Regions from separate parts of the Paenibacillus pedocola genome, predicted to be linked through region 3. Evidence: predicted binding sites of a transcription regulator. Region 3 holds the regulator's gene; each other region holds the start of a gene.
The links. The regulator LexA, encoded in region 3, represses DNA repair genes until DNA is damaged. The targets are predictions, from matches to a motif close to CGAACATATGTTCG.
Positions count from the first base shown of each region.

Region 1: QU597_RS20945 (YolD-like family protein) is a predicted target of LexA. The motif match lies at 3,789-3,802, and genes of this name have one in related genera.
Region 2: addB (helicase-exonuclease AddAB subunit AddB) is a predicted target of LexA. The motif match lies at 2,584-2,597, and genes of this name have one in related genera.

Region 1 covers NZ_CP134223.1:4,712,598-4,718,376, forward strand. The annotation lists gene QU597_RS20920 (GH39 family glycosyl hydrolase) at 1-1,272, opposite strand, end outside; tRNA gene QU597_RS20925 (tRNA-Leu) at 1,656-1,741, opposite strand; gene QU597_RS20930 (WGxxGxxG family protein) at 1,887-2,339, opposite strand; gene QU597_RS20935 (M15 family metallopeptidase) at 2,419-3,099, opposite strand; gene QU597_RS20940 (hypothetical protein) at 3,238-3,399, shown strand; gene QU597_RS20945 (YolD-like family protein) at 3,404-3,739, opposite strand; gene QU597_RS20950 (hypothetical protein) at 3,957-4,610, opposite strand; gene QU597_RS20955 (PH domain-containing protein) at 4,801-5,295, shown strand; gene QU597_RS20960 (glycosyl hydrolase) at 5,303-5,779, opposite strand, start outside.
Region 2 covers NZ_CP134223.1:4,846,339-4,852,117, reverse strand. The annotation lists gene QU597_RS21565 (class I SAM-dependent rRNA methyltransferase) at 1-1,058, shown strand, start outside; gene QU597_RS21560 (MarR family winged helix-turn-helix transcriptional regulator) at 1,459-1,911, shown strand; gene paiA (spermidine/spermine N(1)-acetyltransferase) at 1,937-2,455, shown strand; gene addB (helicase-exonuclease AddAB subunit AddB) at 2,697-5,779, shown strand, end outside.
Region 3 covers NZ_CP134223.1:3,627,003-3,632,781, forward strand. The annotation lists gene QU597_RS15895 (HAD family hydrolase) at 166-951, opposite strand; gene QU597_RS15900 (hypothetical protein) at 987-1,514, opposite strand; gene QU597_RS15905 (DUF896 domain-containing protein) at 1,563-1,766, opposite strand; gene QU597_RS15910 (LysM peptidoglycan-binding domain-containing protein) at 1,877-2,290, opposite strand; gene lexA (transcriptional repressor LexA) at 2,518-3,144, shown strand; gene QU597_RS15920 (L,D-transpeptidase) at 3,328-3,666, shown strand; gene QU597_RS15925 (hypothetical protein) at 3,801-3,950, opposite strand; gene QU597_RS15930 (hypothetical protein) at 4,095-4,316, opposite strand; gene QU597_RS15935 (hypothetical protein) at 4,313-4,525, opposite strand; gene QU597_RS15940 (DUF6199 family natural product biosynthesis protein) at 4,604-4,828, opposite strand; gene QU597_RS15945 (sporulation protein Cse60) at 5,149-5,340, opposite strand.

The DNA.
Region 1 (5,779 bases), 1.1 Mb from region 3:
CCTCGCCAGCTGGCCCGGCATAAAGCTCAATTCAACGAATGGCCGGACTCCCTGCTCCAGAAGGAAATCATACAGCTTGTCCACATAAGACCAGTTATAGACCGGTGTGCCATCTTCATTCTCACTGTATACCATCATCTCATCATTAAAGATGCCGTGAAACCGGATATACCGGAACGGGATTGTCCCCTTCAAGGCAGACAGCTGCTTCCGCCAATCCTCGCGCAGTCCTTCTACAGCTCTTCCGGCTGTCGTGGTGATATTCCAGTGCTTTTTATAAAAAGCCGGCGGCTGATCTGTGCGAACCTCAATCCGCTCGGGGGCAGCCGCAAGAGCAGCCGGCAGCGGAACGCTGGACTGATCCGCATCCGTTTTGACGTCCAGGTAGCGGTACAGTGCTCCTATGGCGTTCATCGTGTCCATCTCATAATAATCTCCGCTTGAGGATTCCTCATACGTTTTGGGCTTGCGGTTCAGATTCAGCCGGTGCGGTTCCGGTGCGAGCGAGGCTTCCCGGTATGAGCCCGGCGTACAGCCGTATTTTTCCTTGAAATATTTGTTGAACAGCTTTACATTGGCAAATCCGCAATCCAGGGCAATTTCAGAGATGGTCTTATCGCTTTCTGCCAGCTGGAGCTGGGCCTTTTCCAGGCGGATAAGCGTCAAATACTTTTGAAAGGGAATCCCAATTTTGTCCGTGAAGAAGTGGGAAAAATAATGCAGGCTTAAATGCTCGGAATCCGCCATAGCCTGCAGCGTAATCTTCTCATTGTAGTGGCGGTCGATGTATGTGAGGACACTGTTCAGTCTTTTATAATCGTTATCCTTGCTTCCTTCTGCCACCGCCGGATTCGTCCCGTCTGCAAAATATCTCAGCAGGCATCCGCATAACAGCTGTAATCTGCCTATCGTGTAGCTGTGATAACCCGGCGATTTCTTGTTAATCTCCCAGACCATTTGCGCAAGATTGTGCTTGATGCTGTGCAGCCGCGACTGGTCCTGCCCGGAATCCCCGGCAGAGTTGCAGGAGATGAACGCATTATTATTCAGCAGCTCCGGGCCGAACTGCAGGGTTAACAACACATTATCCTGATGGGTCCGCTCAATTTTGTGAACCGACATACTGTTTATCACGAGAATATCATCTTCCTGGAGCGTATATTGCTTCTGGTCCAGATACATGTTAATCGAGCCATGGAGAACATACAGGATCTCAACTTCCTTATGCCAATGAAAATCAATATGCTGTACGGAATTCACGAAGAGCTTCATCGGCAGATCGTCCTGATGCTGAATAAATTCGTATAAATAGCGAATCGTCTGCTCCCCCCTTCATACCGCTTATTATAGACAGATCGATTTTAAGTTATCAATATGAGGAGGGCTTATGCGCGTAACACCAAAGGTTGACGAAAAAAGAGCAGCACCCTCGGATATCATCTCTCCGCAAGGACTGCACCTATATTACGTTACTCTTCTGCCAACAGAGCATACTGCCCCAGAGAACAGTCGTAATGACTTCCCCTTCAAAAAAAGCTCGGCCCTCATGATACTCCCAAATTAATTGTTTGGAGTAAGTAATCAGATCTTTTTTAAATTCCAATTTTTAAAAGAAAACACAAAAAAACCTTGATTTCTCAAGGTTTTCACTGTACTGCCGAGGACGGGGGTCGAACCCGTACGGTACTCACGTACCGCAGGATTTTAAGTCCTGTGCGTCTGCCTGTTCCGCCACCCCGGCATAATATGTGCGTTGTAACGCGACAAGAAATATAATATCACGTATCCTTCAAACACGCAATCTAAATTCCGATGTTTTTTTATTTATAGCAAAAGCCCGTTCCGGATTAGCCGGACGGGCTTTGCTCTGTAAGGCTTAGGATGAGCTAGCGGCGGTCACGATCAGTGCTTCTGCTGCGCATGCCGGCCAGCCCCAGGAGGCCGACTAAGCCGAGCCAGCCCCAGTTCGAGTCGTTGTCATCATTGTTGTTGGCATTGGTGGTTGTACTGGTGGCCCGGTATCTGCCGGTCTGCGTTGTGTTGTTCAGCGGAGAGACCCTATTGTTATCGCCCGGAGTGACCGCGTCCCTCACCATGTTCTCGCCTTTACGCATGGTTCCTGTGGTCTGATTCATCATGGTATTGCCCTGATTCATCAGATGGGTACCAGTACCGTTCATCTCACGTACTCCTTGTGTTCTTGTGCCGGTTGTTCCGGTATCGGGAACCGCTGTGCCCATTCCTCCGCCAGTACCAGCTGCATTGGCTGCATAACCGGATCCCAGCAGGCTAATGGATAACACGGTACCGCATGCCAGGCTTGTGATCAGCTTCTTCAAGATGTATGCCCCCTTTGAGGATAGTGTGGTATCTCGCTGATAATTTCCCCACATCGTGCAACATCTATGCAAGCAATCCTTATTCCCTGACGAGGTTTACTGTCCTGTTCACCGGATCATAAGATACTTTGGCTCCAAGCGCCTCGGCCACTGCCCGTACAGGCGCGAAGGTTGTTCCGTTCTCGAGAAAACCGCTGGTAATCTTGACTCCATTCAATGTGACACTGATGGCCGGATCCGTCTCGCTGCCGGTTCCATTAATCAGGGCTAAGGCATCCTTCACCTGCTGTACCGTCGGCTGTTTACCGGCCCGGAGCTGCTCAGTGGTAAGCCCGAAGGTCATCTCCAGATGAGAATAGTCTTTAAAAGAAGTCCAGTCCCCGCCCCATGCGAAGCCGAGCTTCTTCGCCTCCTGCGCCACCTGCTGCCAGTCCGCAATCCTATCGTTATTCCCGTCACGGGAGGTATCCCAGGAAATGCTTTTCCCGTCCGGCAGAAGCAAGGCAAAATCAATCGCCAGACCATAATTGTGGTAGCTGCTGCCTCCTCTGGCATTAGTTACAATGTTTCCTTTCGTTGTCCGGCCTTGCGCATAAAGCGCATTCTGCTCAGCAATCGTCCGCATCCCCTGGGTAATGACGATCGGAATTCCTTTGGCGTAGCACCTTTGGATTAGCGCACTCGCACCAGCCAGCAGCACGGGATGAAGCTTGCCCAGCCAGCCTGCTGATTTACTCTTCACCTGATCTAAAGTCAGCATGTACTCACCCCCTGGTATAGTAAATGCCCCCTCTTCCCGCTTTGCTTGTACGGTTTCCCCGGGGTCAACGCATAGATGTCCAATTGAATGATTATCCGCAAAAAAGGCCACACTACCCGCGAAAGGTGGGATGAGTCTATGGACATTCACAGCGACAGCTACAAGGTAGCCGCACTAAGCGACCAGGAGAATGCGGTAGAGATTATCCGGCAAGCCGAAGCGGCTATTGCCCAAATCACCGGCAACAACGCCGTTACGCTAATTGCTTATGAGAAAACGGAAGCCTCCGCCGCAAAATAAGCCTCTAGACTATGTATACCTCTACGATGTCGTCTACGTTAATCCATTTCCATTCCTCTGCCCACTGCAGCTTAATTTCCCGCGAGTGGGTATGAATGGAGGTAACAAATCCGTTCAGCAGCTTGTTCCCAGAGGGATCATACAGAATCACTGTTACTCGGACATGCGTCCGCAGCGACAGCGCCAGCGTACACTCGATTTCCTCCACCTTCTGCGCATCCAGAATTAGCTGGCCGCGGCGCAGTGTCTCCAGTTCCTCATTGCTAATCCGGCGCTTATGCTCAGGCAGCATCATCCGGCTGTGCTCAAGCAGACCACGATCCTCCAGCTTTTTGCTCATTTTCCGTTCTCCTTCCGATTGGGTAAGGTCACTTGCGCTCCATAAAACACGAACGTATGTTTGTATTATATCCGTAGAGCTATCTTTTAATCAAGCAGAAAAAGCTGCCAACAGGTAAATAACTGTAGTGCTGCCAGGCTTCAGATTACATGCAAAAGGCGCGCACATGATGGTGTGCAGCGCCTTAATGGGGACTATCTTTTCACCAAAAAAATCTCTAATTCGCCGTATTGCCTGACTCTGAGCCTGTAACCGTAGAGGTACCGGCATTTGCCCCGCTCTTCTGGGCAGTATCTGCCGACCCGTCTGTCTCCGCCGCAGTTCCGGCAGCTGTTCCCAGCTCAGCCTCAGCAGCGCTGTCCTCCTCAAGCAGTCCTACAGCTACTCTCGCTTCATTCAGCTTGGAGATGCCGTACAGCATCGCCACATCCGCCTGCTGATTCAAAGCGTTGAACTCATCCGCAGTAACCTCAGGGGAAACTGCACCTTGCGAAGCCTGTTCTTTAATGGAATAGGCGCTTTGGAACGCAATTGCAGCATCCATAAGCAAGGTCTGGACATTCTTCGGCAGATTCTTGGAGATCTTCACATCCTTGACTTGATCGGCAATATCCGATGCTGTGTCCTGGAATTCATCGACCGCTTTCTCCAGTTCTTTGTCGGTGGCTTTTCCTGTCGAATAAGAAGTCAGTGTTGTATTGAAGCTCTCCAGAGAAGATTTGCCCATCTCATCGAATTTCGACATTTCATTGTAAAAGTTCTGTACAGTTTCCTGCACTTCTTCCTCAGAAGCAGGCGCAGAACTATCATTGCTGCAGGCGCTGAGGACAACGACCATAATAAGCAAAACTGTCAGTAAGGTTTTTCTCATTTCTAATCCCTCCACTTAACAGAATAATGGCGGGTTTTGTAAAGTGCAAATGAAATTTTATGTAAAAAAGACTCGAAATCCACATCCCCTATAAATAAAGCGCATTCATAGCAAAGAGACCTCCATAGTGACTGGAAATCCCTGCTATAATAAATATAATCTCATCCTGTAGTAAGAAAGGAAGATATCTATGCCTTATTGCACCAGCTGTGGCGCTGAATATAAGGAAGGCGCCAAATTCTGCGGAGAATGCGGAGCGGGTACGGACACCGCTGCTTCAGCGGCCCCGCGCCGTCCTGCGGGCGGCTCCGCCTCCGGGGGAGGCCCGGAAACCGAGCTCTGGCAGGGCAAGCCTGCCGGCCTCTCTGACCGGATCAAGGGCCTGATTGGTCTTAACACGACCAGATATACGATTACCAGCCAGCGGATTATGGTGAAGTCGGGACTGATCGGCAAAGATCTGGAAGAAATCGAGCTGCTGCGGGTTAATGACTTCTCGGTAGATCAGACCCTTTCGGACCGACTGCTCGGCATTGGGACTCTGACTGTATTCTCCGATGACGCCTCGTCCCCGCAGCTGCTTTTCCGCAAAATCCGCAAGGTGCTCACGGTTAAAGATGTGCTGCGCAAAGCGGTGCGTGACGAAAAAACTGCCAACAATATCAGCTACCGCGAACAGATTTGATTGCCGTTCAATCAGCAAGAATATAGGCCCCGGCTGGAATAATGACTTTTGGCTGGCTGGGGCTTTCCCACATCAGAACTGCTTTGGCATCGCCCTGGTTTTCGTAGTACTCTACTCTCAGCTCATGCAGCCTGCCGGCGGTCAGATTCACGCTGCCTTTTCGCTCCTGCCCGCTCTGCTTAATCCAGCTGTCAATCACCAATCCCCCGTCAATCCACACCCGGATGCCGTCATCCGAAGAAGAATAAATCGTATAGCTCTCGCTGAAGTCCGCTTTCAGCCAGCTGCTCCAGCGCACAGAGAAGTTGTCGGAGGCTACCACCGGATCAGGACTAGACTGTCTCCAGACGAAGTTGACCGCCGGATCTGTGCGAACCAGTACCGGAGCTCCGCTTAGTGTAATATTGTTAAAATACTCCCCTTTAACTCCCGCAGCAGTTGTTATTTCCGTTCCCGCAGCCTGGACCCTATATTCATCCCGTGT
Region 2 (5,779 bases), 1.2 Mb from region 3:
ACCGGTTCGGTGAGATTCTGGTCGTGCAGCTGTTGACACTCGGCATGGACAAGTGCCGCACCGAGATTGTGGAGGCGCTGGTGCAGGTAATGGCTCCGCGCGGTATTTATGAACGCAGCGATGTTTCCGTCCGCGAACTGGAGGGACTGGAGCAAAGAACCGGCGTATTGTACGGGGATTGCCCGCGCCACATTACGGTAAGCGAGAATGGCCTGAAGGTCATCGTCGATATTGAAGAAGGCCAGAAGACCGGCTATTTCTTCGATCAGCGCGAGAACAGGGCTTCCATTGCACCGCTGATCAAGGGCTGGGGCGGACGCAGCGGAATTACGCTGCAGGAAGTAGAGACGGAAGACGGGGACAAGAAGACTTTGCCAGTCAATAAAAGCGGTAAGCCGGTCACATTCCCATACTGGGACGGGGCGACAGTGCTGGAATGCTTTGCGCATACAGGCAGCTTTACGCTGCATGCCTGCAAATACGGAGCGAAAAAGGTAACCTGCCTGGATGTTTCCGCTCATGCGATTGAGAGCGCCAAAGCGAACGTGGAGCTGAACGGATTCACGGACCGCGTTGAGTTTGTCGTAGATGATGCTTTTGCCTTTTTGCGCAATCAGGTAAAAGGCTTAGAAGAGCGTTCCGAGCGGGCAACGGGTACGGGGGAAGCCAAGTCCGGCGGTAAGCCGGCGGCCAAAACAGATACAGCAAAGCCGATGACAGCCGGCGGCGGGCGCACCTGGGATGTCGTTATTCTTGACCCGCCTGCGTTTGCCAAAACTAAAAGCGCAGTAGCAGGAGCCTGCCGCGGTTACAAGGATATCAACCTGCACGGTATGAAGCTGGTCAACGAGGGCGGATACCTGGTAACGGCAAGCTGCTCGTACCATATGCAGCCGCAGCTGTTCCTGGATACCATTGCTGAAGCGGCGAAAGATGCGGGCAAAGTGCTGAGACTGATTGAATGGCGGGCCGCAGGCAAGGATCATCCGCAAATCCTCGGCGTGGACGAAGGACATTATCTGAAGTTTGCGATTTTTGAAGTCACCAGCAAGAAATAATGCAGCCGTAAGGCTGGGTAGGCAAGAGTCTCCGGAAGCGGAGGCTCTTTTTTTACTATTAATTTGTTGTAAATACAACAAAATTAGAGTAGATTTAGTTCATGGTATTTTTATTGTATTTGCAACAAAAAATGCGCTCATACAGTTGAACTGGAAACATACACGAGGAAAGAGTGGCGGAAGGGAATTTTGAGCCTTACAGAGCGGTAGCGTCCGCCTAAAAGCTTTCCGTAGGAAAGCTCACTTCGGAAGCATAAGCAGTCTGCGGATTTCCACCGCTAACAGCGGTATGAATTCAAGAAATCTGCAGATGGGCAGCGGCTGGAAGTCCAAATATTCTCTGTAGTCACGGCTGATCCAAAGTATAATACTCAGAAGTTCAATTTATAAGGAGTTAAATATGAAGGAAATTCTTCGGGAAATTGGAATGATAGCAAGGGCCTTAGATTCGATAAGCAATATTGAATTCAAAGAATATGACCTTACTAAAGGGCAATATTTGTACCTGGTACGCATATGTGAAAACCCGGGGATCATTCAAGAAAAGTTAGCGGAGATGATAAAGGCAGACCGGACAACAGCAGCCCGTGCGATAAAAAAACTTGAAATGAACGGTTTTATTGAAAAGAAAGCGGATGAGCATAACCTCAAAATTAAAAAACTCTATCCGACAGATCAGGGACAACAGGTATATCCTTTTATAAAAAGAGAAAATGATTATTCAAACCTCGTTGCCTTAGCGGGTTTCTCGGGCAGTGAAGCTGAAGTTATGGCCGGCTTTCTTCAAAGAGTAAGAAAAAATGTGGAGAAAGACTGGGAATATGTCAAAAAGGGAAACAAGAGAGATTATTGATAATATAAAGGAGTGTTCTATTGAAATGACTATAGAGGTCAAAAAGTGTACCCTTGCTGATTTACACATTCTTCAAGAGTTAAGTTATGAAACCTTTAATGATACTTTCAAGCATCAGAATTCACCTGATAATATGCAGGCATATCTGGAAAGGGCATTTAACTTAAATCAACTGGAAAAAGAATTATCCAACCGGTCTTCGCAATTCTTTTTTGTTTTTTTGAATCAGGAGCTCGCCGGCTATTTAAAGGTTAATACCAATGGGGCCCAGACTGAAGAAATGGGTGAGGGTTCTCTTGAAATCGAGAGGATTTATATAAAAGACACCTTCCAAAAACATGGTCTTGGCAGATATATGCTTAATAAAGCTAAGGAAATTGCAATAGAACATCAACTGGAGAGAATCTGGTTAGGTGTATGGGACAAAAATGAAAATGCGATCGCCTTTTATCAAAAAATGGGATTTGTACAAACGGGTGCCCACTCCTTTTATATGGGGGATGAAGAACAAACCGACTTTATTATGATCCACACACTCCGGTAACCAGCGCCAGGCTTAACAGGACTGCAGGCGGCTGGAAATATGAGCAGGCACAAAGGGAATGACACCGTAAGGCGGTCAGTCCCTTTGTGCGTTCTCTACAGGTAAATATTGAGATTTGAAAACAATGGCAAACGTACGTTCTGTTCCGTGAGGTAGAGATATGCTATAATGTTGGGACGAATGCAACACCTTGTGTTGTTATGGATTCACCTTATCTCCGCCACGGAAGGAGTCTACTGCAATGACGGTAAACTTTTTGATCGGCCGCTCGGGCAGCGGCAAGACAACAAAAATATGGGAGGAGGTCTCCTCCCGGCTGGAATCGGAGCCGCTGGGAGCGCCGATTATTGTGCTTGTGCCGGAGCAGGGCTCATTCGGGGCGGAACGGGGGCTTCTGAGCAGCGGGAAAGTGAAGGGCAGCATCCGCGCCCAGACGCTCAGCTTCTCCCGGCTGGCTTACCGGGTAAAGCAGGAGACGGGTGGCAGCGCCAGTCTGCCGATCAGCGAGGAAGGCAAAAAAATGCTGATCTACAAAATCATCAGCCGCCGCAAGGATGAGCTGAAGCTGTTTGGCGCGTCCAGCGACAGGCCCGGTTTCGTCGAGCGGTTAAGCAGCCTGCACACAGAAATGAAGCGCTGCTGTCTGGGGGCTGCGGATCTGGAAGAGCAGTTGTCCGGCATCCGGCAGTCACCCTTGGCAAGCCCTATTCTGACAGGCAAGCTGGATGATCTGCAGCTGGTATTCAGCGATTTGGAGCAGGAAATGTCCCGGCTGTATATCGATGAAGAGGACCGTCTGGCCGAGCTGGCCGAGCATATTCAGGATTCCTCGTATGTTCGCGGTGCTGAGATTTGGGTGGATGGCTTCCATGGCTTTACCCCTCAGGAATTTGCAGTGCTGCGTGAGTTAATGCTGCATGCCTCTAAGGTAACAGTAGCACTGACCCTGGACCGGATTTATGCGTCCGGATTGCAGCCTCATGAACTGGAGCTGTTTCATCCGGCGGCTGTGACTTATATCAAGCTGCGTGGGATGGCGGAAGAGGCAGGTCTTGAGGTGTGGGACGAGGTGCTGGCTCCGCAGGTTCTGCCGCGTTTCGCGGACAGTCCAGCCCTTGCCCATCTGGAGCGGGGCTTCGGGCGGCGGGCACGCTGGAGCGGAGAAGCTGCACAGGCCAGGGAAGCGATCACAATCAGTGCTGCCTCCTCACGCCGGACAGAGGTGGAGAGCGCACTCCGGGAGATGCTCCGCCTGGCCCGTGAGGACGGAGCGAAATATGGTGAGATGGCCGTGTTTATGCGGAACATTGGCGATTACGAGTCACTTGTTGCCCCATTGTTTGAAGACTACGGAGTGCCTTTCTTTCTGGACCAGAAGGCGAATGAGCTGCATCACCCGCTGGTGGAGTTTATCCGCTCCGCACTTGATGTGGTGCGCCGCCGCTGGCGTTATGAGGATGTGTTCCGCTGTGTGAAGACTGAGCTGCTGCTTCCGCTTGACGGCAGTCTGACCCGTGAGGATATGGACCAGCTGGAGAACTATGTGCTTGCCTGCGGCATTCAGGGCTACCGCTGGACCGACGGCAAATCATGGCGGGGGATTCCGAGCCTGTCGCTGGAGGGCGCCAGGGTTGTGGATGAAGTGCTGCTGGCGAGAATGGAGGCCTGCCGCGAGGCCATTACAGGGCCACTGTCTGCGTTTGAGAAGCGGGTCAAGAAAAGCCGCAGCGGTCTGGAGCTGTGTACAGCAGTGTATCTGCTCCTTCAGGAATCGGAGGCAGCGCACAAGCTGGAGAAACGAAGCGCAGAGGCTTTGGAGCACGGGGAGCCTGTGCTGGCCCGTGAGCACAGCCAGTTATGGGATGCGGTGCTTGATTTGCTCGATCAGATTGCCGAAATGATGGGCGGAGAGCGCCTGGAGTTTGACTTGTTCGCCGGAGTGCTGGAGACAGGACTTGCCGAGCTCCGGATGGGGCTTGTTCCGCCTGCGCTGGATCAGGTGCTGGTCGGAACGATGGACCGGACCCGGACTACTGGCGTGAAATATGCCTTTTTGCTTGGCTTTAATGAAGGTGTTGTGCCCGCACAATTCAAGGAGGACGGTATACTCTCCGAGGGTGAGCGGCTGCAGCTGGAGAACAGCGGTATGGAGCTGGCTCCCGGGGCTTCCCGTAAGCTGCTCGACGAACGTTTCCTTATTTACAATGCACTCACGACGGCCAGCAACAGACTGTGGATCAGCTATGCAACGGCGGATGAGGAAGGCAAGGTGCTGCTGCCGTCCGAGATTATCCGCCAATTGCACGGTATGTTCCCGGGAGCACTGGCTGAGCGTTCTTTGTCCGGTTTCCCGCCGGCTGTGTCTCCGGAGGATGCTGCTGCGGGTGAGACTCTCCAACTTAGCTTTATCGGACAGCGGGATCAGACGCTGCGCATGCTGATTATGCAGCTGCGGCAATGGCGCCAGGGCGTAGAGATTCCCGGAATATGGTGGGATGTCTATAACTGGTACCTCAGCGGGGATAAGCAGCGGAGATTGCCGCTGGAGCGGCTGCTCGGTTCATTATTCTACCGCAACAGCGGGGTTCCGCTGCGGCGGGATACCAGCCTCAGGTTATATGGAGGCTCAACACTGCGGGGCAGCGTGTCGCGTATGGAGAAATTCGTCGCTTGCTCCTTCTCGCATTTTGCTTCCTACGGCCTGAGATTGAAGGAACGGCAGCTTTACAAGCTTCAGGCGCCGGATATCGGTCAGCTGTTCCATGCGGCGCTGAGTGATATGGCCAAACGCCTGCAGGAGCAAGGCAGAGGCTGGGGCAGTATGACAGCAGAGGAATGCCGGCGCGAAGCCGGGGCTACGGTGGACAAGCTGTCCCCGCTGCTTCAGGGTGAAATTCTAATGAGCACCAAGCGATACGGATACATTTCCCGCAAGCTGAAGAACATTGTCGGGCGCGCCTCGGTTATTCTCGGTGAGCATGCCCGCCGGGGCAGCTTTGAGCCGGCGGGGCTCGAGCTGGATTTTGGCCCGGGCAAAGAGCTTCCCCCGCTGAGAATAGCCCTGCCCAACGGCTGTGTCATGGAGGTTGTTGGCCGGATAGACCGTGTAGACAAAGCCGAGAGCGAGCAGGGGGTACTGCTGCGGGTCATCGACTATAAGTCCAGCCAGAAGGACCTGAAGCTGCATGAAGTCTATTACGGGCTTTCGCTGCAGATGCTGACTTATCTCGACGTGCTGCTCACCTACTCGGAGCAGTGGCTGGGCAGAGCTGCGCTTCCGGCTGGAACACTGTATTTCCATGTGCATGATCCGCTGCTCTCTTC
Region 3 (5,779 bases):
CAGTCGGATAGTCGGGTTCCTTATGAAGCTTACAGCGCGAGTAATCCATTCTTTCTCTATTATACACATAATATTCACTTTTTCAGAGAATGACTACCTCTTCACACATATTCATAGCATACAAAAAACCGGCTCCCTATCGGGAGACCGGTTCTGAAAGAATTGTTATAGCGATTGTACCAGCGGAAGAAGCTCGGAGAGATGCCCGATCTGATAGTCCGGCCGAATCTCCGGATTAGCTTTTTTACCCGTCCGGTTAATCCAGACCGTGGTAAGACCTGCAGTCAGACCGCCTAGAATATCCGTCGTAAGCTTATCACCGACCATAACTCCTTGTTCCGGAGCAATGTCCAGCAGATCAAGCGCATGTACGAAAATATCCTTGTCCGGCTTACCTTTACCAAAGCTCCCTGAGATGACCACATGATCAAAATAAGGGATAAGCTCCGGAACACCGTCCAGTTTCTCCTGCTGAAGAGCAGGACACCCGTTTGTGAGCAGTAACAGCTTCACCTTACCGCGGAGCTCATCCAACACTTGCAGCGTTTCTTCATACATATAAGGCCGCTTCCGGCGTTCCTCGGCAAATTTGGCGGCTAGTTGTTCAGCCAGTGCTTCATCATTGACTCCAACGGAAGCCAGGCCGCGGCGCCAGGATTCTTTGCGGTATGCCGGAGCAAGCTGCTCCAGTTGCCGGAATTCCGGCTGCTCCCCGGCTGTAAAATTCGCCCATAGCGCTTCGAAAGGATTGATTCCGATCATCTTCGTAAATGGAAACGTCTCATAAGTCTCGTAAAGGCTTCTGGCTTCCCTGCGGACAGCTGCTTCCAGCTCTAAAGGGTCAACATCGTTTCCTGCTGCTTCGCAGGCCGCGCGAAAAGCTTCTTCAACGCTCCGTTCATCCCAGAGCAGTGTATCGTCAAGGTCAAATAGTACGGCGGTAATCGGCATAATAACGCTCCCTCTCCCTATGCTGGTCTATCTTGCTACTCGTACACTACTTCAATATTATTAGCTTTTGCGAACTCTGTAAGGCGTTCACCCATTGCCGCCGTGTCATAACGGTTCAGGAATCTGGAGAACACCCATTGCTTGCGCTTGCCTTTATATTTAAGGGAAACCATACTGCGGGACACAATAATCTTCTCAATCTCTGATGCCTGCAGCCAGCGTTCACGATTATATTTAATAGTAGAAACCCTGGCACGTTCAACCTTCAGGTATGGACGGCGGAAGAACAGAAGTGCAGCCAGTAAAAAGTAAAGAACAACACCCAGCCAGTTGGCGAGAACACCGCTGCCTCTAGCATCATCAACAGAACCGACTACCCAAAACATGATGCCGAGGAGCAGCAGAACTATTGGAAATACGATATTGCGGCCTTTAAAGATATCGCTCTCTTTGGCAGCTGACGCTGATTTTGAAGCATAGATGGTTTCTTTACCTTGCTTCTTCCGTTGCTTATTGACTTGCTGTGTGTTGCGTTGAACCATTCTTTCCCAAGAACGGGCCATGTGAGTTCCCCCTAGTCGTCCTAAAATATCTATGACAAAGGCACCGGACTAATGTTTAAGCCCCTTGTTGCCTTGATCATCGTTATCCACGATTTCAATCGTATCAAGCTGTGCACGGAAGTTGCTGCGGATGTTGCCCAGATAGATCTCGCGGAGCTTAGCGCGTTCTGCTAATTCCTCTTCATTCAGGCCGCTGCTTTTCTGTTTGCGAGCCAATTCATTGATGCGTGCGACCAATTCGTCTATATTCAATGCTTTCCCCTCCCCTATAAATTCATTCTAACTTTGCCATGAGAAAAAGAGCTTGTCAAGGTCTCCTCCCTGAAAGCTCTTCATGTTATTCTATCGTGTTGAAATTACAGTTAATATACAGGCAAGGTCAGCACATCTCCGGCCTGGATGTCACTGCTCTTCAGTCCACTTGTTTCTTTAATTCCTTCTATATATACGACAGTCCTCATGTTATCCGGTTTATGTTCACGTGCAATGCTCCAAAGCGTGTCACCGCGTTCAACAACTACCCGCTTACCTTCTGTCATAGAGGACACCGATCCGGCAAAAACATTTCCTACAACTGTAAAACCTGAAACTACGAGCATAAACACTAAGGCTAGCTTTATAAAGTTATCTTTCACAAATACCTTCATCAGCATACTGAATAAGGACGCTGCAGAATCCTTTAGACTTGAAACATAAGTTGAAGCAGAATCATCTCCGGCAGACTGAACCTCACGGGCTTCATCGTAGATGCTGCGGTATGTACTGTATTTTAACATTATCATCGACCTCCAAACACTTGTTCTTAATTTCAAAAATAATATAACACGAACAAGTGTTTTGATCAATAGTTTTTTCGAACAATTGTTCCCCTAAATTTATTAGCCAGCTTTAGGGTCATTTTCACCTGTTACTATGCCTTTTTGAAAATTTTAGAACTTATGTTTGTACGAACGGAAGTTCTATGTTATAATTTTCCCAAACATACTATATGGGGTTGATTCCAATGTCAAAGATTTCGAGTCGTCAGCTGGCGATCCTGGAATTTATACGTAACGAAGTCCGCAGCAAGGGTTATCCTCCGTCTGTCCGGGAAATTGGGGAAGCTGTCGGTCTTGCATCCAGCTCCACAGTACATGGTCATTTGGATCGTCTTGAGAAGAAGGGCCTTATCCGTCGTGACCCTACGAAGCCGCGTGCGATAGAACTGCTTGGACAGGAAGATTCTGAGAATGTACATCAATTTGTACAAACAGTAACCCGTATTCCTGTTGTAGGTAAAGTCACCGCCGGGGTGCCTATTACAGCTACAGAGAATATTGAAGACTATTTTCCACTACCTAGCCATTATGTAGGAGACAACAAAGTTTTCATGCTCTCTGTACTCGGAGACAGCATGGTGGATGCGGGAATTATGAACGGCGACTATGTTATTGTCCGCCAGCAGCAGACAGCAGATAATGGAGATATCGTCGTTGCGATGACTGAAGAAGATGAAGCTACTGTTAAGACATTCTACAAAGAACGAGACCATATCCGCCTGCAGCCGGAGAATCCGGCTTATGAACCGCTCCGCTTGAACCGTGTTACCATTTTAGGCAGAGTCATTGGACTTTTCCGTGATATCCACTAGAATTACCCCTCCCAAAAGCTGTTTCGCCTTCCAGGTGGAACAGCTTTTTTCCATTTTATTATGCCCCTCGATCCTCTAAGAACCCTTGTTCCCTATAAGGAAATTCGTCACCACTAATCTCTTATAACGGGAACCCCCGCAGCATTCCACACATATCCTGGTAGCAAAGGAGTGCTGATGACTTTGCCCAATTACCGGATAATTGTTGATCTGTCGCAGCGCATGCTGTATTTACTGGATAACGACATTGTGACCCGTGGTTTTCCCGTTGGAATCGGCACCATGCTGACAGTTTCACCTACAGGCGAGTATACCATCATTAACAAGCAGCCCAATCCCGGCGGGCCTTTTGGCGCCTTTTGGATGGGGCTGTCTAAACCGCATTACGGCATTCACGGAACGAATGACCCTGCTTCGATCGGTCATAGGGTCTCCCACGGTTGCATACGGATGTATAATACTGATGTTCTCGCTTTATCTCGTATAGTCCCCATTGGCACGCGTGTAACGATTAGGGAGTAAAGCTATTCATAATTCGCACGTTAGTCCATGTCAAAAGAACACCTCTACCCGCGCTTGTACGGGAAGAGGTGTTCTTCATTTATTCATATGATGTGCAAACAGATTATTAGGGCTATCCCCAACAAGAGCTCCGGCTACAGCACACTGCGCAAGAGTCTGATCGCGATTCGGTTTAGGCGCAATGCTTCCCGGATCGATACACGAGCTGCCAGCAATTCGCGTCTGGCCCGGCTTGGATTGGGTACTCTGCGCAGATTCTCATTAATCTCTTCAAGTCTTTCCAATAAAATGGACCTTTGCGCCAACAATGCTCGAATCGCTCTTCGGATTCTTAACCGTTCTGTTTCTGTCATAATTCCACCTCTTTTACGTTTGATAGTATAAGAGATGCAATTCTGGCTTCATCGGTTTGTGTGAACTGGCATTTGTTATTTTTTGGGCAGACGCACCCGGAATTCATACTCCGTACGTTTATAGGCCATTCCCGCCAGCATGATATAATCTGGTGTCCATTTTTGCAGAGGTCCTGCGTAATCAGCGATAACATGCGGCTTTCCGTCTAGCATCTGTACTACGTATATATTCGCCTCAGCGAGCGCAGCAGTGAAAAGGTCCGCATCGCTTACCAGCACCTTATAAGTCGCATTCAATACGGTCCCTCCTTATTGGCTGATTCATATTTAGCGCGGATTTCAAGGTTTTTGGAATAATTGTACAGGTCAAGGGCCGTTATCCCTCTGCGTGCAAGCTTAACAAACAACACAAAAGCGTAGATACACGCCACAGCAGATACCAGCCAGATCAACACGGCAAACACTCCGAATCCACTCAGAAAATAAGCCCCTGGGGTTACACTCATCGTTCATCTACTCCTTCGGCAAGCCATACAATGGCCTGTAAATGATATTTATATCTATCTGACATAGCCATGGTTCGTCTAACGGCCATGATAGAAAGGAAATAACAATAGTGCAAGGCCAATAACTGCAAAAATCCCTGTGCCGATAGCAGAAAAGATAAAATATGCTTGTGGCGGCTCTTTGAAAGCTTTCCAGCCTTGGGTAATCTGCCAAAAATAGCGCGGTTTAATCGTAGCAAATAACGCCGTTCCCGTCCAAAGTACAAGAAACGCGGTCATAAACCAGGCAATTCCTGCAGGCATCCTTACCACTCCCATTCTAAATTACAGGCTATTGTCCCTACCGTTTATTCACATGATGTGAAGCTTATTTCTCAGCCATTCCAATATAATCCAAATGTGAATGGCTGTAAATGAGAAATCAACTAACCCATGTATACGAAAAGGCATTACCATGAGCTTCTCCCGTTAAAGGAACCCCTCTGATAATGCCTTATTTTATCCGTTCCGGAATTTACTCCGCAAACTATAAACCGCATTCAACTATAGCATAGAAAAGAATCAAAACCACGATGGTCAAGGATGAGGCGAACGACAACCACGTAAAAAAATGTTTCCAGTAGTTATTTTTCATCTGACTTGTATACCACCAATATTGTGCTCCGCTGGTGCTCTGCACCGTCACGCGAAGATTTGACTACTGAGCCATAACAGATGTTAACTACCTGCTCTTCACGTAACCCCTTGAGGAATTCATTCGCCTTGTTCTCCGCATAAAAATTATCGCCGTCCACAAATTCTTTTACCTGTATCATAATATCCTCCTTTAATTGCATTCATTTAACTGCATCAAGCTCATATGGGAATCCCTATATTTAAAAGCGACGAAATGCACATGGCTCATCACCCCTTGGCTAACATTTAATGTAAAATCCATCCAAACGAACAGCAAGGCACTCCGCAGCTATCTGCGAAATGCCTTACTATCAGCCTAGCTTACCATTCCATCTGACATTAATCAAACTTTATTTACTCAATTTTTCCAATTTAAGTGACAGAAAAAAGTAGAATCGTGTTGCTAAAGCATACATCCATTTTTAGGAATCTTTATAAACTGCAACAATTCTATCTTAAGTTGGAAATAATGCATAATAGATTATAATATAATAAAAATTATCAGGAGGATTTCTCTATGCCCAGTTATTATTTTAAAGAAATATGGACTCCTCTAAAGTTGGTTGGGATCAAGTTTTT